Regions from separate parts of the Pseudoalteromonas sp. BSi20480 genome, predicted to be linked through region 1. Evidence: predicted binding sites of a transcription regulator. Region 1 holds the regulator's gene; each other region holds the start of a gene.
What was found. Region 1 encodes sigma-54, which starts transcription at its own class of promoters, with help from an activator protein. Its sites were predicted from a motif close to GTTGGCACGNNNNTNGNNT; they were not measured.
Positions count from the first base shown of each region.

Region 1 (7,612 bases):
TTTAAGTAAAATTGGAATACTTGCACCAGCAACCCCAGCCACAACTAAGTTCATAAACATGGCAAAAGCGAGTACGCCGCCGAGCATAAAATCCCACTGCCAAAGTGCAATGACACCCGCTATCAACAATGACCACAAAATGCCATTGAGTGCTCCAATAGCGAGTTCTTTCATCATTAAAAAGCGTTGGTTGGTTTGATTTATATGACCAACAGCTATACCACGAATAACAAGTGTGAGTGATTGACTGCCAGCAACACCGCCCATAGAAGGAACAATGCCATTAAGCACTGCTAATATGGGTAAAATATCGAGTGTGCTTTCAAAAAAACTGGCTACAAAGGCGGCCGCAAGCGCAGTTAATAAGTTAACTCCTAACCATACTGAGCGTTTTTTAGAGCTTTTTAAGACAGGAGCAAAGGTATCTTCTTCATCATCAAGGCCCGCCAAACTCAGTAAACTATGTTCGGCGTCTTCACGAATTACGTCAACAATATCATCGATCGTGACACGACCAAGTAGCTGATCGTTGTCATCAACAACTGGGGCCGAGATCCAATTATGGCGCTCAAACAGTTGTGCGACTTCACTTTCATCCATTGAAATTGGAATTGACTCACATTCTTCATCCATTAAATCGCGAACAATTTTTTCTGGTGGATTAGTTAGCAATGTACTCAGCGATAAAGCACCAATAAAGCAGTTATGTTTATCAACCACATACAGGTCATCAGTGCCTTCAGGTAACTCTCCGCGAAGTCGAATGTAACGTAGTACGACATCAATGGTCACATCTGGGCGAATAGTTACTGTATCGGTGTTCATAAGTGCGCCGGCAGAACGCTCTTGATAAGATAGCGCTTGTGTTGCGCGTTCTCTATCTTGGGTGTCCATGGCGCTAACAACGTCTTGGTAAACGGTGTCAGGCAAACTACGTAATACTTCACCTAGGTCATCGTGACCCATGTCTTCAGTGGCAGCAGCAATGTGCTCAGGCTCCATTTGGGCAATAATACCCAGGCGCACGTCTTCTGATAATTCTTCGAGTACATCACCTTGAACATCAGGATCAACTAACTGCCATAGCAAGCGACGAATTTTGTGTGGAGATGATTCTAATAATAACGCAGTATCACATGGCGCTGTTTTTGCGAGCATGCGCCTAACTTGAACAAACTGACCACTATTAAGTGACTTGGTCACTTGTTTTAGTTGTTGTAGTGGGTAGTCTTGTTCAAAAGCTTCGGGCATTGGCGTCCTTTATTTATACTGTAACTGTTACCTAGTGGGTGGGGGAGTACGACCTAGCAGCCAGTTATTTTGATTATAGTTATTTTATTTAAATGTTAAAAATTAACGTTACTCTTGTTCGTTAAATCGTTGCGAAATAAGTTCTCCAATGGCATTTAAAGCTTGCTCTGCATCAGGCCCTTCACATACCACTTTAACTTCTTTACCTTGGCTACTTTCAAGTAGCATTAGTGCTAATACACTGTCACCAGCAGCTTCTTTATCATCTTGAAATAAGGTGATTGAAGCATCAAATTTTACAGCGAGTTGGGCTAATACAGTCGCGGCTCTGGCATGCAGTCCTAATTTATTTTGTATTAAAAAAGTGTCTTCTATACGCATACATTACTCTATCAAAGCTGAACAGGTTATTAGTTTTGTAAAATTACTTTTCTTGTTCTCTGTGACGTATTTTTACATTGGGATGCGTAACTGCAAAGCTTTCGCCAATTGTTTGCGCTAAATATACAGAGCGATGTTGCCCGCCAGTACAGCCAATCGCAATAGTTAAATAGCTTCTGTTATTTCGCTCTAGGTGTGGTAGCCATGTTTGTACAAAGGTTTGTATTTGCCATGTAAATTTTTGAACTATGCTGTGGCTAGCCAAATAATCTTTTACTGGTTGGTCTAGGCCGTTGAGTGGTTTTAGTTCAGGCTCCCAGTGCGGGTTAGGTAAAAAACGTGCATCAAATACGTAATCTGCCTCTTTAGGAATGCCATGTTTAAAACCAAATGATTCAAATGTAACAATCAGCTGCTTGTCTTTTTTACCTAGTATTTTTTCGCGAATTGATTCAGCAAGTTGATGAACGCTTAGCTCACTGGTATCGATCATGTAATCGGCGCGCGTAATTAGCACATCGAGAAGTTCTTTTTCTTTTTTTATGGCTAAATCAAGCGGAAGTGAATCTATTGATAAAGGGTGTAAGCGCCTAGTTTCAGAAAAGCGCTTAATAAGGGTTTGATCTTCACTGTCTAAGTAGAACAGCGTTGGTTTTGTAAAACCCGGTAAGTATTCGATGATGTGATTAAATTCATCTTGCTCTTTTGGTAAATTTCGCACATCTATACTAACGGCAATTTTATCGTAGTTATCAGAAACGCTTCTTACCAAAGAAGGTAATAAATTTACTGGAATGTTATCTACGCAATAATAACCTAGATCTTCAACAACGCGCAAAGCAACCGACTTACCAGAACCAGAACGGCCACTTATGATAATCAACTCCATTAATCACCCTTTAAATTTGTTACGATTGGTCAACAATAATTTGATACAACTCAGCATCCGATTTAGCACAGCGAAGCTGCTTACAAAATTCTTTATTTTTAGTTTATCAGCTATCGTTGCTAGCGTCTTTAAATGCTGTTGGTTATCGCCTTCAGGTACGATGAGTGCAACAAAAATATCAACAGGGCGGTTGTCTATAGCATCAAAATTAATCGGTGTTTCACTAACTAACACCAATGCTAAAGGTTCTTGTGCGCCGCTCATTCGGCCATGTGGAATAGCAATACCTCTTCCTATCCCTGTGCTGCCTAGTTTTTCGCGGGTTAATAAAGCGCCCAAAATATCCTGTTGAGATAAATACGGTAATTTATCGTGAGCCAGCTCGCTAATAAACTACTAAAATTCTTTTTTTACTATTAAAAAGGACCGCAGCTTTACTGCAGTCCTGGCATATAAGTGAACTTAATTTCATCATATTAGTGTCGAGCAAGCTTCTCTTTGTGTTTAATTACTTGACGGTCAAGCTTGTCAATCAATGAATCAATAGCTGCATACATATCTTGATGTTCAGTGGATGCGAATAATTCAGCACCACTTACATGAATAGTTGCTTCTGCTTTTTGATTTAATTTTTCTATATCAAGAATGACATGAACATTATTAATATGATCAGAGTGCCTTTCTAGCTTCGCAAATTTGGTATTTATATAGTCTCTTAATGAATCAGTTAGTTCTACATGACGACCAGTTAAATTTAGTTGCATAAGCATTACCCTCTTTGTTTAGCGTCTTAGATCAGGCTCTTTCGCTGATTTGACGGTGGAATAGCCAGAGATTCGCGATATTTTGCGATTGTACGTCTCGCTACTTTAATTCCTTGCTCAGCCAATATATCCGCAATTTTGCTATCACTCAATGGTTTTGCTGAGTTTTCTGCTGCGATTAATTTTTTAATAAGTGCACGTATTGCCGTAGATGAACATTCTCCACCATTTTCGGTACTAACGTGGCTTGAGAAAAAGTATTTAAGCTCAAATATTCCACGCGGTGTGTGCATATACTTTTGCGTAGTTACGCGCGAAATTGTTGATTCGTGCATTTCTACCATTTCGGCAACATCATTTAAAACCATCGGTTTCATGGCTTCTGGCCCGTGTTCAAAAAAGCCCTGTTGTTGTTTAACAATACAGTTAGTTACTTTTAAAAGTGTATCATTTCTACTTTCTAAGCTTTTTATAAACCATTTAGCTTCTTGTAAATGTGAGCGAATAAATTGACTATCGCCGCTTGATTTAACTGTACGCGACATCGCTGCATATTGGCTGTTTACACGAATTTTTGGCATGCTGTCTGGGTTTAACTCTACAATCCAGCGGCCTTTAATTTTTTTAACTGACACATCAGGTATTACATACTCAGACTCTTCTCGTACTATTGTGTCTGCAGGCTTAGGGTTGAGCGTATGAATAAGTGTCATTACTTCTTTAAGCTCATCTTCTTTGAGCTTCGTTTTTTTCATTAATGTACGGTAGTCACGAGCAGCTAACAAATCAATGTGCTCGGTTAAAATCATTTTTGTTTCATCAATAAAAGGCGTGCCTTTATCAAATTGATTTAACTGAATACACAAACACTCTTGTAAGCTACGTGCCGCAATACCCACTGGGTCAAATAGCTGAATGCGCTTTAATACCGCTTCTATTTCGTCAAGTTCAACCTCAACGTCATCGTCGTTATCTTGATTAAAGCTCTCTAAAATCTCTTCGCAACTGAGTGTCAGTATGCCTGAATCATCCACCGCTTCTACAATAGCAATAGCGATGGCTTCATCTGTAGGGCTAAATGGCGTTAATTGTAATTGCCACATTAAGTATTCGTGAAGCGTTTCAGTTGATGCGCCCTGATATATAGACTCATCTTCAGGCATTGGGCCTGAAGATGATGCAGGGGCTGCACTCATATACTCATCCCAGCTAACATCCATTGCCATGTCGTCACTTACGGTATCTTTAGCAAGCGCTTCACCACTGTCTTGTTCATACTCGCTAGGGGCTTCATCGGCAGATACGGTTACTGTAACTTCATCGTTATCTGCTTTTTGCTCATTTTTGCCCGCAAGATCATCGGCATAGTCTTGCTCCTCAACCTCAAGTAATGGGTTGCTGTCGAGCGCTTCTTGTATTTCTTGCTGAAGATCCAATGTGCTTAATTGCAGCAAGCGAATAGCTTGTTGCAACTGAGGTGTCATTGTAAGTTGCTGGCCCATGCGCAGCTGTAGTGATTGCCTCATGTATCTCTAACAATCCTTTTAAGTTGTTATAGTTAATACTAGCAGATGCTTATAAATAAGGCGTAAATGTTACAGCCTAAATTGCTCGCCTAAATATACATCGCGTACAGTTTTATCATTTAATATGTGTTCAGGGGTACCAGAAGCAATCAGTTCCCCATGAGAAACAATGTAGGCTTTTTCGCAAACATCAAGGGTTTCTCTTACATTGTGGTCTGTTATTAATACGCCAATCCCACGGTTTTTCAGGTGTTCAATAATTTTTTTAATATCTAATACTGAGATAGGGTCAACACCGGCAAATGGTTCGTCTAACAAAATAAACTTTGGATCTGCGGCTAAAGCACGTGCAATCTCCACTCGGCGACGTTCTCCGCCCGATAATGCCATGCCTTTGCTGTCGCGAATGTGTTGAATGCTAAATTCATCTAATAGATTATTCAATGTATCTTCTCTGGCTTGTTTAGTGAGCTCCTTTCGAGTTTCTAAAATAGCCATTAAGTTTTGATACACTGTTAATTTTCTAAATATAGACGACTCTTGTGGTAAGTAGCCAATGCCTAATCTAGCACGACTGTGCATAGGTAAAAGCGTAATATCGTTATCATCGATAGATATTTTGCCTTTGTCGCTAGGGACTAAGCCTACAATCATGTAAAAGGTTGTTGTTTTACCTGCGCCGTTTGGCCCAAGCAAGCCTACAATACTGCCAGCTTTAACTTCTAAGCCCACATTTTTTACAACTTCACGGCCTTTGTAGCTTTTGGCTAGTAGCTCTGCTTTTAATGTGCTCATGGTTGGCCTTTGTCATTTTTTTTAGGCTCCACAGGCACTAAGATAGTGTGTACACGGTCAGTTGAGCTTTCATCTTTTTCGGCGCTAATAAGCTGCTGTTCTATATCGTAGGTAATGCTTTTAGCATTCATTTTTTGCCCAGCTTGAGATATCTCTGCATCTCCAATTAATGTTAAAAAACGCGTTGAAACATCGTATCTAACTTCATTAGCGCTGGCGCTCATTATTGTGCCGTCGGCTTGTTTTTCTTCAAAATATGCAGGCGTACCTGTGGCAATTAACAATTGCTTGTTGTCGCCTAGCTCATCGCGCTTGTGAACCTCAAGGCGGTCTGCGGTAATTTTTCTGTCGCCATGAATAATTTCAACATTTTTTTCAAAGATACCTACGTTTTCTTTTAGTTGACCCTCTTGTTTATCCGCACTAATCGAAATTTGATTTGCAGAAATTGGCGCTGTTGTTTCAGCGGCATTAGTACCTAATGCAAGTAAAAATGTTGGAATAATAAAGAGTGTTGATAGTTTATTGGTCATAATAAATAGTTCGCGTATGGTTAATTAATTTTATCACTTCGGTTTTTAAATCGGCTTCTAAGCCTTTACCGGTGATTTTTAAATTGGGCCCTGTAACAATGACAGGCTGCTCTGATTGCATCGTTAGTAATTTTATATCTACCTGAATGTTATCAGCATTAATTTTATCTATCATTGCGTTATCAGTTAAATTACTAGCAACAACGTTACCTTCTAATATTAGTTGTCTGCCTTCGTATAATGTTGCTTCATTAGCGTTAATTCGCCATGTTTGTTTGTCGTTGTATAGCGTAAAAATAGGTTTATCAAAAAAGGTAAACCCTAATTCTTGATATAGCTCCATTCGCGCTGCCGTTACTTTATGGCTGATTTTCCCATTTTCGTCATACGCTGTTTGTTTTAGCTCTATGGCTGTGTAATCGGGCTTTGCAATTATGTCTGCTTCGGTTTGTTGTGGTAAATTTACTTGTGTGAAATAAGGGTACCAAAGCCAAACCATACAGCTGATGAATAAAACGCTTAATATTATGCGCGCTGCATTCATGAACTAGTCCCTTTTGTGGTCAAAGGTTTGTTATTTTCAAGCATTAGCAGGTCGGTTAGTTCTCTCACTGCACCAAAGCCACCTGGCATTTGTGTTGTATAATGTGCTAAACGTTTTATTAGCGGATGTGCGTCATTTACTGCAACAGCAAACCCTACTAACTCCATCACTGGCATGTCTGGGCCATCATCGCCAATGTAGGCAATTTGCTCATCATTTAAATTGAGCTTTGTTTTTAGTTCTTCGTAAGCGAGTAATTTATTTTCTTGGCCTTGGTATATATGTTGTACTGTTAAGCTTGTCATACGCTGTTGTACTATTTTTGAGTGGCGTCCTGTAATTACCGCAACTTCAAAGCCACTATTAATTAGCGCTTTAATGCCAAAGCCATCTTTTGTATTAAATGCTTTGAGCTCTTCGCCTTGGTTACCCAAATAAATGCGACCATCAGAAAACACACCATCAATATCACAAATAAGTAGCTTTACTTTTTTTGCACGTGCTTTTGCGTCTTCACTCAATGGTTGATAGAGCTCTTCAAATTGCATTTATAATACTCCTGCTTTTAGTAAGTCTTGCATATTTAATGCACCAATAGGGTGGTTTTGCTCATTAACGATGATTAAACCATTAATACGCTTTTGCTCCATAATATTAAGTGCTTCAGCGGCCAAAATATCTTGCGTTGCCGTTGTGCAGGACTTGGTCATTACAACATCTATTTGTGTTGTATGTATATCAATTCGTTGTTCTAAAATACGACGTAAATCACCGTCGGTAAAGAGCCCTACAAGTTGTTGCTGAGAATCAACTATGGCTGTCATGCCTAAGCCTTTTGCCGACATTTCTATCAGTGCATCTTTTATAGTTTGAGTAACGTTAATAATAGGTGTGTTTTTACCGCTATGCATGACATCTTTTAGGGTCAG
Region 1 covers NZ_BADX01000099.1:70,377-77,988, forward strand. The annotation lists gene mgtE (magnesium transporter) at 1-1,251, opposite strand, end outside; gene P20480_RS07690 (HPr family phosphocarrier protein) at 1,360-1,632, opposite strand; gene rapZ (RNase adapter RapZ) at 1,676-2,521, opposite strand; partial or broken gene ptsN (PTS IIA-like nitrogen regulatory protein PtsN) at 2,541-2,993, opposite strand; gene hpf (ribosome hibernation promoting factor) at 2,998-3,285, opposite strand; gene P20480_RS07670 (RNA polymerase factor sigma-54) at 3,312-4,811, opposite strand; gene lptB (LPS export ABC transporter ATP-binding protein) at 4,881-5,606, opposite strand; gene lptA (lipopolysaccharide transport periplasmic protein LptA) at 5,603-6,139, opposite strand; gene lptC (LPS export ABC transporter periplasmic protein LptC) at 6,129-6,683, opposite strand; gene kdsC (3-deoxy-manno-octulosonate-8-phosphatase KdsC) at 6,680-7,231, opposite strand; partial or broken gene P20480_RS18210 (KpsF/GutQ family sugar-phosphate isomerase) at 7,232-7,612, opposite strand, start outside.

Region 2 (7,612 bases), on a different contig from region 1:
AAACAGCGGCATTTTTAATTCCTGCGATTCAATACTTATTGGATTTTCCGCGCCGTGAGCCTGGTTTTGCCCGCGTATTAATAATGACGCCAACACGTGAGCTGGCTTATCAAATTCATGAGCAATGTGAGTTACTAGCCAAACGTACGCACCTAAAAATAGGTGTCGTGACCGGTGGTATAAACTACGGAACGCATAAAGAAATTTTTGAAAAAAATAACGACGTGTTAATTGCCACTCCAGGGCGATTAATGGAATACCTTGAAACTGAAAACTTTCATGCTGAACATGTCGAAATGCTTATTATTGATGAAGCCGACCGTATGCTAGACATGGGTTTCAAAAAAGAAATGAGCCGTATTTGTGACGAAGCTAAAAATCGCCGTCAGTGCTTTTTATTCTCAGCAACCCTTGAGGGTGATAGCGTAGAGCGATTTGCAGAAACCACATTAAACGATCCGGCTTTGTTAGAAGCTGAGTCGTCTCGTAAAGAAAAAGCTAAAATTCACCAGTGGGTTCATCTTGCTGATGATTACCACCATAAACTCGAGCTTTTAGTCAACACCCTTAACGGCCCTGACGTGAGTAAAGCCATTGTATTTGTTAAAACCCGTGAACGTTTAGAAACTCTCATTGGTGAATTAACTAATAACGGTGTAAAAGCCGCTTGGCTGCGAGGTGAAATGCCACAAGACAAGCGCATGAAAGCAATGGAAAACTTTCATAGTGGCCGCACTAAAATATTAATTGCAACAGATGTAGCTGCTCGCGGTATTGATGTATCTGACATTAGCCACGTTATTAACTTTGATATGCCACGTACCGCCGACGTATATGTTCACCGTATTGGCCGTACTGGTCGTGCAGGTAAAAAAGGCATCGCTATTTCATTAGTTGAAGCGCATGATATTGGTATTTTGTACAAAGTAGAACGCTACATTGAACAAAAGCTTAAACGCCGTGTAATTAAAGGAATAGAGCCTCAGCATAAAGAGGCTAAGCCACCGGTTAAAAAGCGCAAAGATCCGGTAAAAATGAAAGCAAAGAAAAAAGCGAAAGTTAAAAAGAAAAAGTAACTTAGCATATTTACCAAAGCCGGCGTATGCCGGCTTTTTAATGCGTGTAACATAGGTAACCGGTGCATGTAACACCTACCCATTTAAATGTAATTATTGCCCACCTGAATTCCCACTTAACAAAATAACCTTATATTTCAATAAATTAAAACTGGCACTGAACTTGTAATATTAAACACAGAATAGCCAGAATATTTAATGGTTTGGCTAAATTTTTAATTGATATAAAAGGATTGAGTTATGAACCGCTTAAAGTTAACTATCGCGTTAGTTTCGTTTTGTTGTTTATTTTTGTTAGCCTGCGCTACCAAAGTGAGTGCAGCAACACACCTAGCCGTAGTCAGCAGCGTAGCAACTCAACCTAACCTTCAGCAAACCATTACAAGCACGCTTCGTACTAACCCCAACTTTGCATTAAGCAATATTCGCGTACAGGTTAAAGATGGCGAGGTAATATTACATGGTCAAGCGCAAACCGGTTTTGAACGTGCGCTTGCTCAAAAGTTTTTAGAAAATATGGATGGTGTTAAAATCATCCGTAACAAAATTAGTGTTATTTGAATCGCATTTTTATTAACTCAATTGATCCTAGGCGCAGCATGTTACTCCAACACATGCTGCGCTTTTTTTGTGCCAGTATTTACTTGCAACTCACATTAACTACAATAAAGAACTCGCTTTAATTACCTCTTACTTACCGCCTAATACCAATTGTAAATTGCATACATTACAACCTAATATTTGCCAAAATAATCCGCTCTTTAAATAATAAATTTATATTAAGCCTAGGCCTGTTTAACTGACATTATTAAAGCGTGTTCTATCAAGGAGCAACATAATTACGGTGTGCGATTTGTGACCCAGTAAGCTAAGTACCTACTCCTGCATTATTTTAATGACTACGCCTATGTAGGTATAACTTAAAGTCGTATACAGCTTATACGCCCTACTTGCTCCTTATTACCTATTATTTAGGCAACAAGAAGAAGCAACCTATGAGGGAAGGGACCACAAAAGTTACTGCATGTTTTATATTTATGTTGCGTTATCGTCAGTTTCGGGAAGTAACTACACAATAGGCTTAGCCTTATCGATATATCACATAGCCCGCTTTCAATTTCACCCCAAAAGGTAAATAGGCCTTAATCAATAATCAATTAACGTTGCTCTCACCTTCTCAAACACTTAAATAGCCATAAAAAAATGCAGCTTTATAAAGCTGCATTTAGTCGTTGTGACTCATAAGTCATTTTTATTTAAGCCCACAACGCGTATTTAAATGTAAAATTGCGTTGCGAGTGAGTAAATAATTCCCACTGGTATTAATGGCTCATTTATTCGTTTTGGCCTGAATCAGCTCCACCAGCGTTGCCTTTATTTGATGATTGCTGACTTATTTTATCGCTGATCATGGCATCGAGTTTTTCACCGCCTTTAATACCAAAATCGAGCGTGCGAATAGGGAATGGAATACTAATATCAGCTTCATCCAACGCTTGTTTAACGGCAACTACACCTTTATGGCGTACTGTCATAAAGTCTGGTTCACCTGGGTATTTAATCCAAAACCACACCAATAAATTAATGCTACTGTCGCCAAAGCCTTCAGCATAAACATCGGTTTCGTTTTTACGAATGACAAAGTCCAAATCGTTAATTTTATCTACAATAACTTCTTTCGCTTTTTCAATGTCGTCACCATACGAAATGCCTACCGGTACCTCTATGCGCCTAACTCCAAGTGTGGTGTAATTTTTTAACACATTTCTGAATAATACCTTGTTAGGTACTAAAATTAACTGCCCATAAAAGCTCTCTATTAGCGTGTTACGCAGGTTTATTGAGTGCACTGAACCAAACACGTCGTCGGTTTCGATTACGTCTCCTGTTTTAAAGGGCTTGCGTATACCCATTGCTATGCCCGCAATCAAGTTTTCGGTCATATCTTGAAACGCAAAACCTATGGCTAAACCAACAATACCCGCACCGGCTAATAAAGAGGTAACCGTGCCTTTTAAACCCACAAAATCCAGCGCTATAAATACCCCAACGCACAGTACAATAACCTTAAATATTGACGCCATTAAATCGGCTATTTGTTGAGAGTCGAGTGAACGGCGCAATATGTTTTTCGTTAGGTTGCCAGCAAAGCGCGCTAGCATTGAAAATATAATGGCAATAATAACCGCCACTATAAAATTAGGAATGTGACTTATAACAACATCAAACCAACCGCCGAGTTTTTCTTCTATTAGCTTTTCAGCTTCACTAATTGAGGGAATACTAATCATTTAATTTGCACCTAATGTATGAAATGAATAGAACCACTTTGCAAATTTAGTACCAGCAAAAAAAGTTAACGACCTGCAAAAGGTCAAGTCGGTGCACATAGCGAAGGTTTAAAATAAAAAGTGACTATAGATGAAAGTTTTGTAATAAAAGACAATGCTCGCTCGGTTCAATAAGCGGTGCAAAAGAAATTGCCAAAAAAGTGAATACCCTGGCGCTGCAGGTGACGATTTAATGCATAACTAACGCATATAAGGGCTCAGATATAAGCCAGTGATGTTACTCTATATGCTATTTTTTGTGCGCACTAGAGTGATTATTCTTTTTTCCTACTACTGCATAGTAGGGCAAAATGACTCCAACACCTATGCAAATGAGAACTCGAAAATAAAATAAAAATGGGTCATTTTCTTTTGTATAAATACGATTTTTCCCCACCATTTCTCCCTCTATTGCACTATACCCTCCCCAGCAGATAAAAATAATGCCAAGGATGAACACAAAGACTCGACGACCCATCATTACATTTTCACAGGAGCTTGGAGGTATATCTGAGTTAGGGATGTTTGAGTTCGCTGCAACGGTTCGTTTTGTTATTTCACAATAAATTTGCTCTAGTCGCTCAGGGTATCTAGCTTTGTCTATCGTCTCTAGCGCTTCGCGCAGCTCTTTAAGAGAGTAACGGGAGTAATCGGGTGACAATGACGTGTTCCTCTAAATTTACTTTTTTTGCTAAATAAGGTAAAACCCCGGCTTACTTTGCTTTTGAAAAGCGAAATAAGCTTGGGGTTGTAAATATTAATTTCGCTCGTCGCGTAAAAATACCGGCTCTAATTCTTTCGCTGTCGCCTCTGCACTATAGTAATACCCGTCTACGGTAAATTCTTTTAACTGACTTAACTGCGTTACTTGGTTTTCTATAATGTAACGCGCCATCATGCCACGCGCTTTTTTAGCGTAGAAACTAATGACCTTATATTGCCCATTTTTACAGTCTTTAAACTGCGGCGTAATAATTTGCGCGTTGAGCGCTTTTTTATCTACCGCTTTGAAGTATTCGTTTGAAGCTAGGTTAACGAGATATTGTGCATCTTGTGCTTTTGTTACTTCATTTAGCTTATCAGCAATAATACTGCCCCAAAACTCATACAGGTTTTTACCACGAGAGTTTTCAAGCTTAGTGCCCATTTCTAGTCGGTACGCTTGCATTAAATCAAGCGGTTTTAACAGGCCATATAATCCAGATAATATACGCAAATGACTTTGCGCGTAATCAAGGTCGCTTGCAGTTAAAGTACTCGCCTCTAACCCACCGTATACATCACCATTAAAAGCAAGCGCGGCTTGTTTGGCATTATTAATGGTAAAGGGTTGCGACCATTCGCTAAAGCGAGCAGCGTTAAGGCCAGAAAGCTTATCGCTAATTTTCATTAAACTGCCAATTTGCGCAGGTGTTAGTTCACGGCATACTTTCATGAGTTCCTCGCTGTGCTCGAGTAATTCAGGCTGAGTGAACTTATCGGTTGCCGGTGGCGTGTCGTAATCAAGATTTTTTGCAGGTGAAATAACAGTGATCATAGTTAGCTATTGACTTGTAAATTATTTAATGTCAATTTCAACATTAAATGAAACGAAAAGCACGTTTTGTTTATATAAATCCTCCCTTAAAAATTCATACATTGCCGTTTTTTAATTGATAAGGACATAAGACCTATCAAGCATTGTCACACTGTTGCAGTATGGATGGTATATATTAAGGGTCGATTTTTCTTTTAACTTGCTTGGAATGAGGAAAGCAAATGACTTCAGCTCTACAAAGGCTAAAACAACATTCATCTATCGTAGCCGACACTGGCGATATTGAAGCGATCAAAAAGCATCAACCAGAAGATGCAACCACAAACCCGTCGCTTTTATTAAAAGCGAGCGAGATTGAAGCTTATAAGCCTTACCTAGATAAAGCTTGGAGCTATGCAAAAGAAACCGAGCAAGATCCAGCTAAACAACTAGAACTTGCATGTGACTACTTTGCTGTTTTACTTGGTAAAGAAATTAGTGAGATTGTACCGGGTTATATTTCTACCGAAGTAGATGCACGTTTATCGTTTGATACTCAAGCAACTATTGATAAAGCACACACATTACTTAGCCTTTACGAAAAAGAAGGTGTAAGCAAAGACAAAATTTTAATTAAAGTTGCGTCTACGTGGGAAGGTATTAAAGCCGCTGAGCAGTTAGAAAAAGAAGGGACTAAATGTAACCTTACTTTATTATTTAGCGACGCCCAAGCCCGTGCATGTGCTGATGCAAATGTATTTCTAATCTCGCCATTTGTGGGCCGTATTTTAGATTGGCACGTTGCTAACGGCATGGAAAAACCAACGGATCCACTACAAGATCCAGGTGTTCAATCAGTACGCAGCATTTTTGAATTTTACAAACGTCATGACTACAAAACAGTAGTGATGGGCGCAAGTTTCCGTAATACGGGCGAAATTATTGCACTAACAGGTTGTGACAAGCTAACTATTAGCCCTAACCTTTTAGAAGACTTAGGTAACCTTGAAGGCGCACAAGAATATTTACTAGAAAGTGATATTCCTAAAGAGCCAAAACCTGAGCCGCTTACAGAAGCTCAGTTCCGTTGGTTACATAACCAAGATGCAATGGCAACTGAAAAGCTAGCTGAAGGTATTCGCTCTTTTGCTGATGCACAAGAACAGCTAGAAGCACGTTTTAAAGCAATGTAATTGGTTTGAACGTACTTTAAAAAATACGTCGCAATTGCGGCGTTTTTTTATGCCTGTAAAGTACGGACTAATAACCCGACCTCCCTCATACATTTTAGCTGTAAAAAAAATAACCCTCATCGACTTAAATTTGTTTGTAAATTTTATACAACGTGTTTTTGTATTTAAAAGCAATACTTTACTTGTATAAATCTTCATTTAAACATCACAACTTTGTAACATCTCTGTCACTTTTTTATTCTATTTTAGCTGGGCCTGTGGTATAGGTACTCTTGAGGTCAATAAAATCAATAGGAGAAGTTCATGGATAGCCTAAACGATATATTAGAGATACTAGAAGGTCCTGATGAAAAAAGAAAAACCTCTCAGAAGAACAAAAAAAGAAAATGGCGCGAAATAGAAGCAATAAAAGATAAACAACGTCTACGTAAAGAATTAGAGGAGTTTGATTACTTTGCAGACACAATTGCAATTGATGAGCTAGATTTTTAATTTCTATACCCACCAATTACACAAAAGCCCTCATTTATGAGGGCTTTTTTAATGCTTAAGCTTATGAAGCTAAACCTGCCAATTTATAGGTTTTTTACCTTGCGCTAACAGCAGTTCGTTAGTTTTCGAAAAGTGCTTACAACCAAAAAAGCCTCGGTGAGCCGACAGCGGCGACGGATGTGGCCCACTCAAAATAGAGTGGCGAGTGCTATCTATGCCTTTCCCTTTTTTTTGCGCATGCGCTCCCCACAAAATAAACACAACTCCATCACAGTTCGCGTTGATGTGAGCAATAACATTATCGGTAAATTGCTCCCAACCTAAATGCTTATGAGAATGGGCTTGCCCTTGCTCTACTGTTAAAACAGTATTTAGTAAAAACACGCCTTGTTCTGCCAAGCTTTGTAAGTAACCATGCTCAGGAATAACAAAGCCCTCAATATCTGTAGCTAACTCTTTGTATATATTTTTAAGCGAGGGTGGGAGTTTTTTTACCTCGGGCATAACAGAAAAACACAGCCCATGAGCTTGTCCTTCGCCGTGGTAAGGGTCTTGCCCTAAAATTACCACCCTAATATTGTTTAGCGGCGTGGCATTAAATGCATTAAATACGTACGGCTCGGGAGGGTAAACAGCAATACCTTCCGCTCGGCGGTTTTCAACTGCATTTAAAGTTTGCTGCATATAAGGGTGCTGTAGCTCGTTTTGTAAAAATGTATCCCAGTCGCTCATTACATACTCTTTATTATTTTTCGTGACGCGTCTATTTTATCACACATATCAGCAAGGCCATCTAACATACGCGGTGTAAAGCGGTGCAGTAAATCGGCATTAACGCGAATAAACTGGTTATTTGTAACTGCAGGCACTTCTGGCCATGCCTGCCAATTAACATTAGGCTGCGGGGTGTTAGATTTTTCGTCAGGAATAATAATAATTTGAGGCTTAGTAACAATGACATTTTCAATGCTGATTTGTGGATACGGGGTCGTGCTATTAGCAAAC
Region 2 covers NZ_BADX01000071.1:30,955-38,566, reverse strand. The annotation lists gene srmB (ATP-dependent RNA helicase SrmB) at 1-1,076, shown strand, start outside; gene P20480_RS10860 (BON domain-containing protein) at 1,317-1,637, shown strand; gene P20480_RS10865 (mechanosensitive ion channel family protein) at 2,411-3,367, opposite strand; gene P20480_RS17975 (hypothetical protein) at 3,657-4,067, opposite strand; gene yaaA (peroxide stress protein YaaA) at 4,164-4,943, opposite strand; gene tal (transaldolase) at 5,165-6,115, shown strand; gene P20480_RS10880 (DUF3545 family protein) at 6,419-6,607, shown strand; gene ung (uracil-DNA glycosylase) at 6,677-7,339, opposite strand; gene P20480_RS10890 (cobalamin-binding protein) at 7,339-7,612, opposite strand, start outside.
Region 2: the regulator sigma-54 is predicted to act here: its motif matches at 1,227-1,245, upstream of P20480_RS10860 (BON domain-containing protein).

Region 3 (7,612 bases), on a different contig from region 1:
CCGCTTGTAACAAAGCTCGCAAAGCAATATGAAAGCAGTGCCTCGTGGGACGAAGTCATCCGTGACAATAAAAGCTTTAGACGCCTTGTTGAAGCCGAGTTACAAAGCAGCCAATTTTCTGAATTTGCAGAACGCCCAAGTCCTAGAGGCCGGTCAATGAGGCCACCACCACCTGAACGCGGTCGTTTTGATATGAAAGGCCCTCCCAGACCAAACGATATTGCTCATTACGCGTTACTTGATAAAAATAAGCAACCGATAAGAGGGCGTTATCTCGATGAACTCACCTATATCAATACGCCAATTACTGTTAACAATATAGTCATTGGTTATTTAGCTGTTTCAAAAAGAGATAATTTGGTTGATGGCTACGAGCTTGATTTTTTAGAACAGCAAACAGACTACTTATGGTTTATTGCTATAGCTGCTGCATTATTTACGTTGCTGTTAACTTTTTTACTATCACGGCATTTAGTAAGCCCGGTAAAAAAATAGCAACCGGGATGCATCAGCTTACGCAAGGTCACTTCACTACTAAGCTGACTCTTGATAGAAAAGACGAATTAGGCCAATTAAGTGAAGATTTTAATACACTGGCCTTTACACTAGCTAAAGATGAGCAAGTACGTAAACGCTGGTTAGCTAATATTTCTCACGAATTAAGAACACCAATGAGTATTTTGCTGGGTGAACTTGAAGCAATGTTACTTGGGGTACGTGAGCCTAATACCAAAAATATTAGTTCAGCTAATGATGAGGCGATGCATTTAAAGCGCCTAATAGATGATTTACATATGCTAAATAGTGCCGAATTAGGGGGGATGCATTACACCATGCAGCCAACCGATTTAACAATACTGTTAAATACAATCGAGCAAAAATATCAGGTTATATTTGAGCAGCATACAATCAAACTTTATCTATTAAATAGTGCTCAATACGCCAATGTTGAGGCTGATAAAACACGGCTACTGCAGTTGTTTGATAATATTTTAATGAATGCAGTTCATTATGCTCAGTGCACGACTATTTCAATAACTGCTAAAAACATAAGTAAAAAAGGGCAGTCATTTATTGAGCTGAGTATTGAGGATAATGGAGTTGGGGTAGAGTCTTCACATTTAGCGCATTTGTTTGAATACCTGTATCGAGTTGATGGTGCGCGTAACCGCCAAGAAGGTGGTTCAGGCCTTGGTTTATCAATCTGTAAACATATAGTTGAGGGTCATAACGGTGAGATAGTCGCAGAAAAAGCGGACCTAGGTGGTTTAGCTATTATTATACGCCTGCCAACCATTTAACAATGTTTAAACCTAATCTTTAAATTGCCTACTTTATTAAGTGGTTTGAATTTACGTTACGAATAGAGGTGCCAATGAGTGAACACATTTTAATAGTTGAAGATGAAGAAAAATTATCTAATTTAATGAGTGATTTTTTAATGAATCATCATTTTAATACTCATCAAATACACCATGGGAATGACGTACTTCCATGGCTTGAAATTAATAGGCCAAACCTTATTTTGCTAGACGTAATGTTACCAGGTCAAAGCGGAATCGAATTATGTAAAGCGATTAGGCGTTTTTCCAATGTGCCTATTATTATGGTATCGGCCAAAGTAGAAGAGATAGATCGCTTGCTAGGGCTTGAGTTAGGCGCAGATGATTATATTTGTAAGCCGTTTAGTTACGCAGAGTTGGTTGCGCGGGTAAAAGCTATTTTAAGGCGTCTCAACGTTTCAGCAGTACAAACATCGGTAATGCAATTAGATGAAACCACCTATAAAGTAAAATACCAAGATAACGACATCGAGCTAACTAACTTTGAGTTTCAGTTGTTTAAACCTTTGTTTAATAACCCAAGTAGAATTTATTCACGAGATAGCTTAATGGATACCATGTACACCGATCAGCGTATTGTGAGTCATAGAACGATTGACAGCCACATAAAAAAATTGCGTAAAAAGACTGGATGAATTAACTAAAACAGAGAGTGTGATTCAATCTGTTTATGGGGTAGGTTATCGCTTTGTACACCCGCAATAAGGGAACAAAGCGATTAACAAAAACGTTGGCGTTTTATTCTTCGTCTGAAAAGTTAATGCGCGCTAGTCGCTCTTGCTCTTCATCGGCTGCAGCTTGTATCTCGTCTAGTACTGAATCAACGTCAGCTTCTTCGCTGTCATCTTCAAATTCACCGGTGAGTATAGAATTAGGTGTAAGTTTTGCCTCTTCAAATAGCGCCCACATTTCTTTAGCGTATTGGGTATTTAACAACTCAGGTGCAAACTCACTATAGTAACGACGCATGTTGTTTACGTCACGAGCAAACATGGCTTCAGCGCTATTGTTAGCGGACGCATTTACAGCTTGCGGTAAATCAATGATCACAGGGCCTTTATCGTCAACAAGCACGTTAAACTCTGATAAGTCTCCATGAATAATACCCGCGCACAGCATAAGCATAATGTAATGCATCATCAGTGTATGTTGTTTTATAGCTTCCTCTTTACTCATACTTACATGGCCTAGCTGCGGCGCAACATCGCCTTCGCTGTCAGACACAAGCTCCATAAGTAAAACACCATCAACACAAAAATATGTATCGGGTACACGCACACCGGCTCTAGCTAAACGAGAAAGAGCATCAACCTCAGCATTTTGCCAAATCTCTTCTTCTAACTGGCGCCCGTAACTTGAGCGTTTTCCCATTGCGCGAGCTTGGCGACCACCGCGAACTTTTCGGCCTTCTTGGTATTGTGCGGCTTTTTTAAAACTGCGTTTAACAGCATCTTTATAAACCTTTGCACACCGAATGTGTTCACCACAGCGAACTACAAATACATCGGCTTCTTTACCGCTCATTAGTCGGCTAAGTACTTCGTCAATTAAACCGTCATCGATAAGGGGTTGTAAGCGTTTTGGTGTTTTCACAGCTTGCCTGCTAAGTGGAGTTGGTTATTAATCATTATTTAAGAAAGTGCTCTGTAATTAGTTGTTTTATATGCTCAAGCAGTATATCAGCTTTGAGAATTAAGGGCAGTATTACGCGCATTTACACATGCTTGCGTTAGCTTATCTGCTGATTGTAAATTGAGCAACCAGAACGCCCTAGAACACATCAATTTTTTAAATTATTTAATACTTCCTTATTATTTGCACATTTTTTGCGTTTTTAAGGTGTAAGTTTACGGTATCAACACGCCCTAAATATAAGGTTATTACTATGAAGCATTTAACATCAACGGCAATGATTGTATTACTTAGCATTGTTTTTTCGGCCAATATTGCTGCAAAAGGAAGTAATAACAAACCGCCTAAGCCAGACTTTTCAACTCTCGACACCGATGGCAATGGTGCAATTAGTTTTGATGAATTTAATACTAAAAAGCCACCTCACGGTGACGCACAGACTATTTTTGATGAAATTGATGCTGACGGTAATGGGGAAATCAGCGAGCAAGAATTAAGTGAACATAAACCGCCTCGTCGTGAACGTTGAAAGGAAACTAACATGATCAATTCAATAAACAATAACGCTACTAATTTTATGCCGCAGCAAAAAAGCCAAGCAGTATCGCTAACATCAGAACAAAGTGATTTTGTAAAAGAAACGCTAGCGCAATTTGATCCCGAAAACTTAACCTCTGAAGATGCAAAGAGCATTCAAGCTGCGTTTGAAGAGCAGGGTATTTCACCCACTAAAGAGCTGGCAGAATTAATGAGCGAGCTTGAATTTGATGCTAAAAGTATTGGTGATGCTGGCCGACCTGAAGGGCAAAGACCGCCTCCACCGCCACAAAATTCACTAGAGCAAGTTAATACAGAAGATGTAGTAAGTTACCTTGATGAATTACTCGAGCAGTATTCAAGCCAAATAAACGATGAAGATAAAGACGCTATACTATCGGCTGTTCAAGAAAAGTTTGGCTTGTCTGAATCTGATTCGTTACTCAGTATTAAAGCGTAAGTATGTGTAAAAGCTGACATTAAAAGCCCAGTAATACTGGGCTTTTTGTGTAGGTGGTTAGTTTAAGCGGGTTTTAATTTTACTGGTGCCATCTTCTTCGGTAAATTTAAATACAAAGTCTTTTTTACCGTCTTGGTTAATGTCAACTAACAAAATATCTTTACTTTTTTTAGGTAGGGTTAATTTTATTTTTTACGCTTTTTGTTAAGCAAATTGTCCTCTTCGCCGTAGTAAACATAGAGCGTTTTTTTGCTGTATTTATATACCGCATCAGTTTTGTCATCCCCGTTTATATCGCCTATGTATAAGGGTGGGGTTGCATCGCCATTGCTCATATTTATTTCCATCTCAAGGTCAATTTCTATACTTGATTTACTAGCAAATGAGCCATCGGTTTGTTGCTTATAAATATTCATTTCTACATCTACGTCAGTTTTACCACCGCCCATAGCCATAGAGGCAATAGTGCCAAGGCCAATGTCTAAGTCCATTGTTTGCAGGTCTATTAAGCCATCGTTATTAAAGTCTGTTTCAAATACAAGCTGACTAGGGCCGCTGGTATTTAACAATTTAATAGGTGTTTGACTAAACCCTGTTTTATTACCCAAATAAAGGTTATGCGCTATGTCAATATCGAGCGAATCCATACCTTCCACTGGCTTATATTGCTTGGTAATAAAGTCTAAATAGCCATCGTTATTTATATCAAGAAGCTGCTTTATTTTGCGTTTTTCACCGTTACTAAGCTCGCCCAACTCAATATTAAAATTAACGTCAGCCATGGCTTTGTTGTAACCATTAGTATTTGCGTAAAGCACATTGGCGCCTTTTTTATTTAAAAACACTAAGTCATTTAGGCCGTCGTGATTAAAATCCGTAATTGTAGGTTGGTTATTAATATCAACTTCAAGGGTGAGACCATCTTTTGAAAAATCACCAGTAAACTGCGTCTTTTTTTCAAAAGTATGAGGGGTAAATTGGCCGTTGTTAGTTTGAATATAAAGGGTTGTTTGGTTTAAGTCTGGGAGCAAAATATCACTCAGGCCATCTTTGTTGGCATCAATGATAAAGTTTATTTTTTCAAACTCTGTTACTTCTAACTGGTTTATTACTGATGTATATGCAAATAAAAGTGAAGGTTTTTCTTTATCCGCTTTGTAAATGCCATCGCTAGCTACCACAAGCGCTTGCTTATCATTTGTATTAGCAAGTGTTGCCACGTCAAAACCAATTGCATTGTCAGGCAGAACGAGCTGAGAGTTTTGCGCTGATAGTAAATCAATGCGTTCTAGCTGCTTAAGCTCTTTGTTAAAAGCAAATAACGTTGTCGAGTCGGTTGTTACTAACCCTTCAGTGGTTTTAATCGACATGGTTTGCGCTAATAAAGTACTAGGTGCAAGCAATATAAGTAATGCACTAAACGGTTTTAACATGGTAAATCCCTTTGTATAATTTTAAGTAGGCGAATATTTAACTCTTTTCAGCCTACGGCAAAAACTAACGTTAGGGTGTAAGTAATTGTAATAAAATGTTTATGCTAGTTAGCTTAATTAATCTAAGCGCTGAGCATATCTGCTAGAGATAGGTTTATTGTCCACAGTGCAGTTTAATCAAGTAAGCTGTTTTAGGTATTAGTGCAAGTTGATATGGTTAGGGTTACTCTATTTTAGGTAAAAATAATGCACTAATGGCGCCACAAAAACCAAGCAGGCTGTAGAGCAAAATAAGTTCAGCGGTAGATAAAAAGCTCTCAAGTAATCCAATGCTGCCTAACAGGAGTAAAAGCACGCCAATAACCGTGTTACTTACTGCAACATAGTCGGTGCGCTTGTTTCCTTGTGCCATATCGACTAAATACGTTTTGCGGCCAAGGCGAACACCTTGGTGAGCAACAGAGAGTAAAAAGTAAAGCGTAGGCAGCAGCCACCAAGCACTCAATAAATGGTTAAACCACGTTGCAATAACAAATACCGTTAAGCCATTAAGAGTTACAAGCATGGCACTAAGCACTAAAACTCGTTGGCTTGATAGGTCGCTTAATCGCCCCCAAATTGGCGCGGACACTAAACTGGCTAACCCCGATACAGCAATAAATGTTGCAAGTAACGAAAACTCAAACGATTGGCGACTCGCTAAAATAATATAAAATGGCGCGCTTAAAGCTGAGCACAATAAAAAAGCACGTGTGACAACAAAGTGGGCAAATTGCTTATCTTGGTAAAGGAGTTTAAGTTTTGTAAATGCATGCAGTAGCCCGTTTTTCCCACCGTCGGTAGCCCCTTTGTATTCATTTATGCGGCTATAAAAAAAGGCCGCCACAATCCACATTATTGCGCCCAATACCAAGGCAATTAATACTGTGTTTTGTTCTTTCTGCTGTGAAAAAAACCACATCAGTAGTCCAAAGGTTAGGGTTGCCAAACCTGCAATACTTGCCGCTAAGCCGCTAATATTGCCTCGCTGTTTTTTGGGGATCACTTTACCCAGTACATCTTTTGCTGCTACTGAATTAAAGCCTCGTGCTAAACTAAATAATATTAACAAACCTAAAATAGCGAAGCCTGCTTGTTTTCCCTCTAATACAAAAGCAACGCCTACCATGGCTAATATACATATCGATTGCGCAATAGCGCCAATTACCCACACCCATTTACGAACAGATAATTTGCGGATCACATCGGCAATAGCCAACTGCGGAAGTAAAGAGCCAGACTCCCTTATTGGCACAAGCCACGCTATAAAGCTGCCAGGTACGTTTAAGCTATGCATTAACCAGGGAAGCGTAACTTTGGGATTGAGTAGTGCGTCTGCAAACTTACTAAACAGCTGGCTTAGTAATAAAGTAATGAAGTTACCGGGCACCTCTTTACATGCAGACTCATCAATTTCCTTGCAAGCTTTAGCATCTTCTTCATTGTTAAGGCGCTTATAAATTTGCTCTTTTGTTAGTTTGACCACGGCTTTACACTGCTTTTAGGTAAGTAAATTTATACTAGGTTGATATGTTTAAATATTCTACTTTCAGGCAGGGTAATGTGATCATTTTAGTAGCGCCATATTTATAGCGGACATAAAAAACCAGCATTTAAGCTGGCTTTTTTGATGCATTCTAGTACTTTATTTAAAGTCGTCTGCGCTATGTCGCTCGGCTAACTGTTCTTCCTCGGGCCCCCATGTGCGATTAACACGACGACCTCTTTTAACCGCTGGACGCTCAGCAATTTGTTTGGCCCATCTAACAACATGCGTATAAGAGGCAACGTCTAAAAACTCAGCAGCATCGTACAAGTCGCCTAAAACAAGTGAGCCATACCAAGGCCAAATAGCAATGTCGGCAATTGAATATTCATCACCTGCCATATAGTCGTTATTGCTTAAATGCTGATTAAGTACATCGAGTTGGCGTTTGGTTTCCATAGTAAAGCGGTCAATGGGGTATTGCATTTTACTTGGCGCATAGCTATAAAAGTGGCCAAAACCGCCACCTAAGTAGGGTGCAGAGCCCATTTGCCAAAATAACCAGTTACGGCACTCGGTTTTTGCTACAAGGCTTTTGGGTATAAGTGCGTCAAACTTTTCACCTAAATATTGTAAAATAGAGCCAGACTCAAATACACGAGTTGGCGGTGTTGTTGAGTGA
Region 3 covers NZ_BADX01000160.1:9,390-17,001, reverse strand. The annotation lists partial or broken gene P20480_RS18735 (ATP-binding protein) at 1-1,301, shown strand, start outside; partial or broken gene P20480_RS02705 (response regulator) at 1,376-2,048, shown strand; gene P20480_RS02710 (PA4780 family RIO1-like protein kinase) at 2,082-2,936, opposite strand; gene P20480_RS02715 (EF-hand domain-containing protein) at 3,229-3,504, shown strand; gene P20480_RS02720 (hypothetical protein) at 3,517-3,972, shown strand; gene P20480_RS02725 (FG-GAP repeat domain-containing protein) at 4,158-5,405, opposite strand; gene P20480_RS02730 (MFS transporter) at 5,629-6,930, opposite strand; gene yghU (glutathione-dependent disulfide-bond oxidoreductase) at 7,090-7,612, opposite strand, start outside.
Region 3: the regulator sigma-54 is predicted to act here: its motif matches at 3,157-3,175, upstream of P20480_RS02715 (EF-hand domain-containing protein).

Region 4 (7,612 bases), on a different contig from region 1:
AAGTCATCAAATACTTTTTCTGCTTCTGTATCTAATATTTCGTACTCATATAATGCTTTTAATCGAGATTGTTCATCCGCTGGAATTCGCGCTTTCTGCATAGTAATACCTAATGTTTATATTGCGTTACTATAGAAGTAAAGTGAACTGAATGACAACTTTTAACTACAAGTTACAATAAAGAGACAAATATTCGTTAGCTTTATTATAGACAGCCCGCCATTTACAAAAAGTTATTGATTTACATTAAGCTCAATAAAAATAAGTTGGAAGGTTAATTAATCAATTATAAAAATTTAACGGACCTTTATTGGGTATAGTAGCGGTAATCACTGTACCTTTGAAATTAAACCAACCAAACAATTATATATTGTTTATTTTAATGGATTTTAAATATCATTAGATATTTAATTTAGTTTACAGTTTTGGTGTAAACACCTTATTGAGTAGCTTAAGCTGGAAAATCTACTTTAAACTTTCAATTAGCTTTAGCTTACTTTCAAAATTTAGCTTTACATGAATGAAGCGAGCTAGTGTGGCAATTAGTACCAAAGTGCCAATACCTACTTGTGTGAGCCATATTGTTGTGTGGTTATACATTAAAATGCTCACGGCCGCAGTGATGCAAAGCGCAGCCCACAAAATAGAACAGCCTATAAGGTTTAAGCGCCAATAGTTTATTTGATTAATGAGCTGCTGCTTTTTAAAAAGTAGTAAACCATTAACATCTAGGGTGTATGTTTTTATTAGCTTTTTGCGCTGAATAAATGCCCATATTGAAAACCCAATTGGAAGCGGAGTTAAAATTGCATACAACACTTGCTCAGGAGTACTAGTTGCTTCAAAAATTAATGCATAGATACAAAATAAGCTAACAAATGCGCCTGCAACTAAGTCTAACCATGCTTTAATTGATTGTTTTTTTCTTGCCGATGTAATTTGGCTCAGTAGTGCGGCAGTATCCAGTTTTGGAGTCGCACTTTTATAGTCTTTTTGCCATTGTTCTAATAGTGGATCCATAATTATTATTGCTCCATTAGCTTTTGAAGTTGCACACGTGCGCGGCTAGCACGCTTGGCGACGTTCGCTTCGTTTATACCTAGCGTATGTGCTATTTCGGCTTGGTTAAAACCTTCTAATTGAAGAGAAATAACTAGCCTAAATTTTAATGGTAGTCGTCTCATTGCTGTCATTAAATCATACGTGTTATCGCTGTGTTGGTGAGAATTAGTACTAACCAAGTCAAGTAAAGGGTCGCTTAAATTATGACGATCTTGGCGACGTGTTTCTTTTAAAACATGATCGACAGCACGGTTGTGTGCGACCCTAGCAATAAAGGTCTTCATACTTGAATCGCCTCTAAAGTTTTCTACTGCATGCCAAACAGCTAACGATATATCTTGCAGTAGGTCCTCTCTAAGTGCTTGGTCTGCTTCATGTGTTGCAGCAATACGCGCCATTAAAGGTGCGTATTGCAATAGTATCTCATGAATATGATCCCTTTTTTCCACTAGTCTTCCTTGTTTTTGATAAATACACTTCTGTAAGCAATATAGCTTATACACGTGAGTATAGGACCCGTAATAATCGCACTTAATAAAAAAGTATAAGGAGCTAACAATAGACTTAAGAAAGAAATTAGCGCGATTAAACACATTGGTTTAAACGCATAGAAAAAAGCATTTAGGCTACTTTTTAATGCTTGAAGTACGTTTTTTTCACCAAGTAAAACACAATAGCTTGCAAAACTGACAGGCAGTGTAACAGGAATAATCGAGGCAAAAATAATACCTAGTTGCCATTGGGTAACTTCAGTAGGCTGCGAAAATAAAAATAAAAGTAAATTTATGCCATCATTTCCTAGTAAAAGCTTTGCTACAAATAACTGAATAAAAAAAGCAGATGCTAAAATTGCTGAAAGCGGAATCATGCTTAGCCAGTTTTTAGCTTTAAAAATCGACTTTAATGAAAATACTTTATGAGTGGCCAGATGGTGAATGACGATAACAGCGCTACTGCCTACAAAAGTGGCAGCCCATTTGGAGGCTAGCATGCCATAAGGGGCGGGTAGTATTTGAAAAATACCTTCAATAATTAAAGGAAGCAGTAAAAATAAAAAAAGTTTTACAGGTGCTTGCTTAAAAAGTGAAAAACCGTCTTGAAGCCATTGATTAGCTTTATTAGCGGGTAAACTATGTAGTGGGGTTACTGTTAATGTATTCATAATTACTCTCCTTTTGATTGTTATGTTATTAGTCGATAACAATGAGAATAATCTGACATTTTATTTTTAATTAAAGTAAAAAATTTAAAACACAAAAATAGATTTATAATTAGATTAGCTTACACCACAAGCAGGATATAAATTAAGCACTTCGGTAACTACTTGACCAAATAGAGCTTGTTCTTGCTTTGACAAATTAATAGTTGGGTCAAATTTCATGATATCGGCGGGTCGTGAAGTAATTATTTCTGAAAAAGTCATTGCTGTTAATACATTGCCTGCATAAGAGGCATGGTTGCCATCATCCATATGTAGTTTTGCATTTGGCATTAACACTAAAAGCCTGTTCCAAACAAGGCCAATAGGAGCTACGCAGCTAGGTTGTTTAGCGCTTATTGATAAATGTAAGTCGTATACACGCTGGCCTTCTTCAGGGTTGCCTCTTTGTGGGTGTTCAGGAAATAAAATAGGTGTGATATTTTGTGCCTTAGCTGATGAAATTAAATGCTCAGCGGCATCAGTAGGGTAAGTTGTTAAACCAGACTGAGAGTATTTTTGGCCTTGAAAAATGGCATGGCTTAGATTTTTGTTTTTAAGTTTGTCTACGTTTGCCCTATTACTCACAATATTATCTAAAAAAGGTCCCGACACTGTGGTTGTTTGAACTGGCTTATCTGGGTATTGGTTTTCGATTATATGCTCAATGATCCGCCCTAACTGACTGCTGTGACTATTGCCATAAATAATAATGTTGTAATTATCTTCGATATTGTTTTGTGTAATTGGAGTCGGACTTTCACTTGTATTTGATTGCGGAACTTTGGTATTACTGCTGCCTGAACCGCAGGCTGATAAAAAGATTAAAGAAAAAAGCCAAAATTGTTTAGGGGTATTAAAACTTATCATACTAATTTGTACCAATATTGAAAACTACTTACTGATACTAGTAGGTTAATTCTTATGCCACAAGTTCTTGCACGGCTCAAATACCTTAGTGATATTTTGTTTTATGATTTAAACAAAAAGCCCAGCAAAAATGCTGGGCTAAGGTACTTAGGTAATAAAGGTATTATTGCGTTAATTCACCAGTAGCTGACTCTATGTGTGCTCTTACAAACCACTGAAATTGCTCAAGATCGGCAAGTTGGCTTATTAACATATCTTCAGATACTGGATCTAAATCTGATACCGCTTCGATGGCTTTACGGTGATCGGCATTAATGCCGTTGTACACCTTATCTAACGCGCCTAAATGCTCGGTAACAAGTCCTTTACCTAATGAATATTCGTTCCATGTACGGCGGTCAACAATTGACTTAGGTGTCCCTACTGGTATGCCGCCTAAAGTGGCAATACGCTCGGCTATTGTATCTGTCATTTCGCGCACAGCCTCAACCTGAGGGTCTAGCATTTCATGCACACCTATAAAATTAGGACCAACAACATTCCAATGAATATGTTTTAGTGTTAATTGAAGATCTATAAGTGCAACCATGCGGTTATCTAAGGCTGCGATAGTTTTTTCAGCTGATTCGTTGCTCATACCTGGTGCAGTAAATTTAGCTTGCTTATTTGTATTGCTCATAACTTCTCCTACTTAACTATTTAATATTTTCACGTAGTCCTTTACGTAATAAATACGTGATAATTGTATGAAGCAATCAATATGCCGAAAGTTAAACTAAATAAAATTGTTTTAAATCAGTCGCTTGTGTTTTTGCTTTTGTTTGGTTTTTTATTAATATGAGGTGGTTATGAAAAGTCTGCATCTTTTTGTAAAATTTGCAGACCAAACAGATTTGCTGAAACTAAACTAGAATATTTTTAACGGGTGTATTCATGTGCCTTTAGTAATTCAAGCGGTATTACTTCAAGCGATTTTTTATTAGTGGCCTGCAAGATTACTGGCGGCGCAACGTTTGCTTGTTGCGCATGAAGCCATCTTATTGCGCATAAACACCATTTGTCGCCAGCTTTTAAGCCTTTAAAATCGTAAAGTGGATTGGGCGTTATGAGATCATTACCTTGTGACTTCGAAAACTGTAAAAATTCTTCGGTCATAATTGCACACACACTATGATTACCGCGATCAGAGTTTGGTACATAGCAAAAACCCTCGCGAGTATACCCGCCATTCCCACAGCATAATTGTAACCGGGTATCCAGAACGTTAAATTGATTTGCCATAAGGTGCCTTAAGTCATTATGTTTAATACAGTAAAATTACTTTATCAGGCGCTAAAAAGTATAGCTACTAAAGTGAGGATGTTTGATTATGACTTTTTAAAAAAATCGGGGCATTTAAATGAAGGGAGGAGGGGAAAAGTATTATTTGTGCCACAAACAAGTTTCACCAGATCGTGGCACAAGTTAACTATTCGTATTTTCTGGCTTTTTTAGTTTTGATTACTGCAATGTATGCGTGCCAGCTTGCATAGCTAAGTAGTGGCATAATCACAATAAACCCAACAGCCCCAGTTACAAAACCAAGCGCAACCATTAGGAAAATGCATATTGACCAAACAACCATTGGCGCAAAATTATTTTTAACGGCATTAATAGATGAGACGATAGCTGTCATTATGTCTACGCGTCTTTCCATCATAATTTGTGGTGTAAATGCAGACACTGAAAAAACAGACACGAGTAAAACGCCGCCTGCAATTGTACCAAGCGTTAAAAATGCTGACAGTTCTTCAAATGTTGGGTTAGCGTAGTTAGGGTATAAAGCATGAACAAGGGCGGCAATGCGCATCCACGCAATCATTATTACGAGTAATAATATTGCAAACCCCCACTCTCCAACTGGGTTTCTAAACATCGACTTTAGCGAATGCCTAAAAGTGGGTTTGTGGCCTTTTTCGAGTTCCCATGCTACGTCGTATAGGCCGGCTGCGAAAGCGGGTCCAATTAAAACAAACGCAACAGTGGCGGGTAAAATTACAAATACGCTTTGTGCAAAAAATGCAGAGTAGATAATAGCTGCAGGAATAATACTAAACACTAGGCCATAAATTACAGTAAGTAACGGGGCTCGGGTCATATCTTTAAACGCAAGTGCTAACCAGTGAAAAGCAGCGAACGTATCTACTTTGTTACACTCTATACAGCGAGCAAATTCGGTATTTTTTTCAATTGTTTTTGTTGTAGGCATAAGTGGAGCTCCTCTATAAAGCCTCTATTTAGGTTTAGGTCATAAACGCTTTATTTACAAATATTAAACAGACATACGGAGCTAAAATTAAAATTGTTCACTAAATAAACGTTTTATGTTTTTAGAAGGGGGGATTACAAAAGAAAATTTTATAGGAGGATTGCTGAAATCAATATTAATAAAGTACTACTTAACCTGTAGGCAGGTTAAGTAGTTAAATAATGCTCAGCCTAAGCTGATTGCTAGGTATTGTATCTCGTCACCATTTATTTGTGGCAAAAAGTAAATATCGTTGTATTTAAAATATTGCTGAGAGTTTATGGTAACTGGCTCAGCTGACGATGGTAGTTCATCGTAAACTTGCCCTAAGCTATAGTCGAAGACGTTGCCAATTTTAATAGCTTTGTTGCGCTGAATTATTGGCGCATCTACCACTTTATAGCCGCCGTTATCAGCAATATAAAAAACGTTCTGATAAGCATAATATGTGGTGTTTCGATGTTTCATACGCGAATAATGTCTAGGAAGTTTTTTAATGCGCAGTCCGCGAGGTGGCATCACAGCGTGATAGCCTTTTTTAGCTTTTCGGTAGTAAATGCCGTCATTAAAGCTAAATGAAATTCCATTAAACCAAATAGAGGTACTTCTTCTTGGCAAGTGCCTTATGTATCTATTTTCTTTGTAATAACGCGGCTTATACCTATTAGTTAGGTAGTTATATTTATGATTGTCGAAACGTAGTTGTTTACGCTTTTCTTGCTGCTTTTTTTGCTTGTTCTTTTCTTTTTTACGGTCTTGGCGCTTTTCTTTTTTATGCTCTATGCGTAGTTTTTTTTCATGGCGACGTTCATCGCGCTTATACTCAATGCGTTTAGGGTTTTCGTGCTTATAATTTTTATGAGCTTCTCGCTCGTTGGGCGCTGCAATTGCGGCGCTTGAAAGCGCGCTAATGGCAATTATACCCGATAGTAAAAATGTAAGTTTCATAGTGTGCCTCGTTTATGTTGTTACATAACTAGGCTTAGTATTAACCTCTGAAACTGAACATTAACTGACCTATTTAATGTTTGGACGTTCCTTTACATTGCTTTACGTAAGCTAAACAGTTTCTTACTTATTATTACAGTTTTAAACAGGGCGCTTTAAACAATCTATACATGTGATAAAAAAAGAGTGCAGGTTAAAATTAAAGACTAACTTATAAGCCAAGCTATTAAAATTTAAATCATTTTAATAGCTTGTTCATTAGTACTTAGCTGGGGCTAACAAATCTCATCGAGTAGATGCATCACACGCTCGCTGGCTGCTTCCATTTTATGAATATGCTTAATTGCAGATTCTTTATCGCCATTTTGAATTGAGTGCAGAGCCGCAACACCATTTTTATGCACTTCACTATGCGGGTTTTCTAATTGTTTAAATGCATTGGTGTGTTTAAATTCAGCAGACTGCTCTGAACTATACCACTGGCCTAATCGGCACATTGTATGGTCGCTAAAGTCATTAACTGACTTGTTGCTTTGGCCATTTGCTACTGCATAAATGTCACCTTTCCATACAACATGATCTAGTTTAACGGTTTGAATAAACGACAACGTAGCAGCCTGAGAAATCGTATTTTTCATGTTGTTACAAAAATCGATAATTGAAGTGTAATCGGTATTCAGTGCATCAAAATTATCACTTAGGTGCGAACTATTTTCTTTAATACCTTCTACTGATACCACTGTTTCATCTGTTTTGTTAATAATTTCTTTTACTAGGTCGGCCACTTCTTGCGCTGACTTATTCGTGTTTGTTGCTAGCACCCTTACTTCATCTGCTACAACACTAAAGCCTCGGCCAGCTTCACCCGCACGGGCAGCTTCAATAGCAGCGTTAAGTGCTAATAAATTTGTTTGATCTGATATTTTACTAATTGTTGAAACAAACGTACTGATTTTACCGGCCATGCTAGCTAGGCCTGAAATGTTTTCAGTCATGCTTCCCATTTTACTGGTCATTAAATCCATTTCTTTGACAATATGATTTAGCGAGCTATTTGATTTTTCGAGCAGGGTGTTTATCTTATCGCTTACTTTGTTTTCTTCATCAATTTTAGAGTAAGAGCCCAATACGGTTTGTCTTATATCTTCGATTTGAGCAACACCATTTATAGAGCTGGAAAGTAATGAGTGAGTGAAACTATGATCTTCATTATTATTTGGGTTATTTAACTCTTCAATTAGAGAAGT
Region 4 covers NZ_BADX01000070.1:23,014-30,625, forward strand. The annotation lists gene P20480_RS11255 (GAF domain-containing hybrid sensor histidine kinase/response regulator) at 1-101, opposite strand, end outside; gene P20480_RS11250 (hypothetical protein) at 466-1,020, opposite strand; gene P20480_RS11245 (RNA polymerase sigma factor) at 1,026-1,511, opposite strand; gene P20480_RS11240 (hypothetical protein) at 1,511-2,224, opposite strand; gene P20480_RS11235 (hypothetical protein) at 2,339-3,130, opposite strand; gene dps (DNA starvation/stationary phase protection protein Dps) at 3,294-3,809, opposite strand; gene P20480_RS17955 (DUF2237 family protein) at 4,049-4,411, opposite strand; gene P20480_RS11225 (DUF2189 domain-containing protein) at 4,599-5,378, opposite strand; gene P20480_RS11220 (DUF6515 family protein) at 5,604-6,365, opposite strand; gene P20480_RS11215 (methyl-accepting chemotaxis protein) at 6,641-7,612, opposite strand, start outside.
Region 4: the regulator sigma-54 is predicted to act here: its motif matches at 3,880-3,898, upstream of dps (DNA starvation/stationary phase protection protein Dps).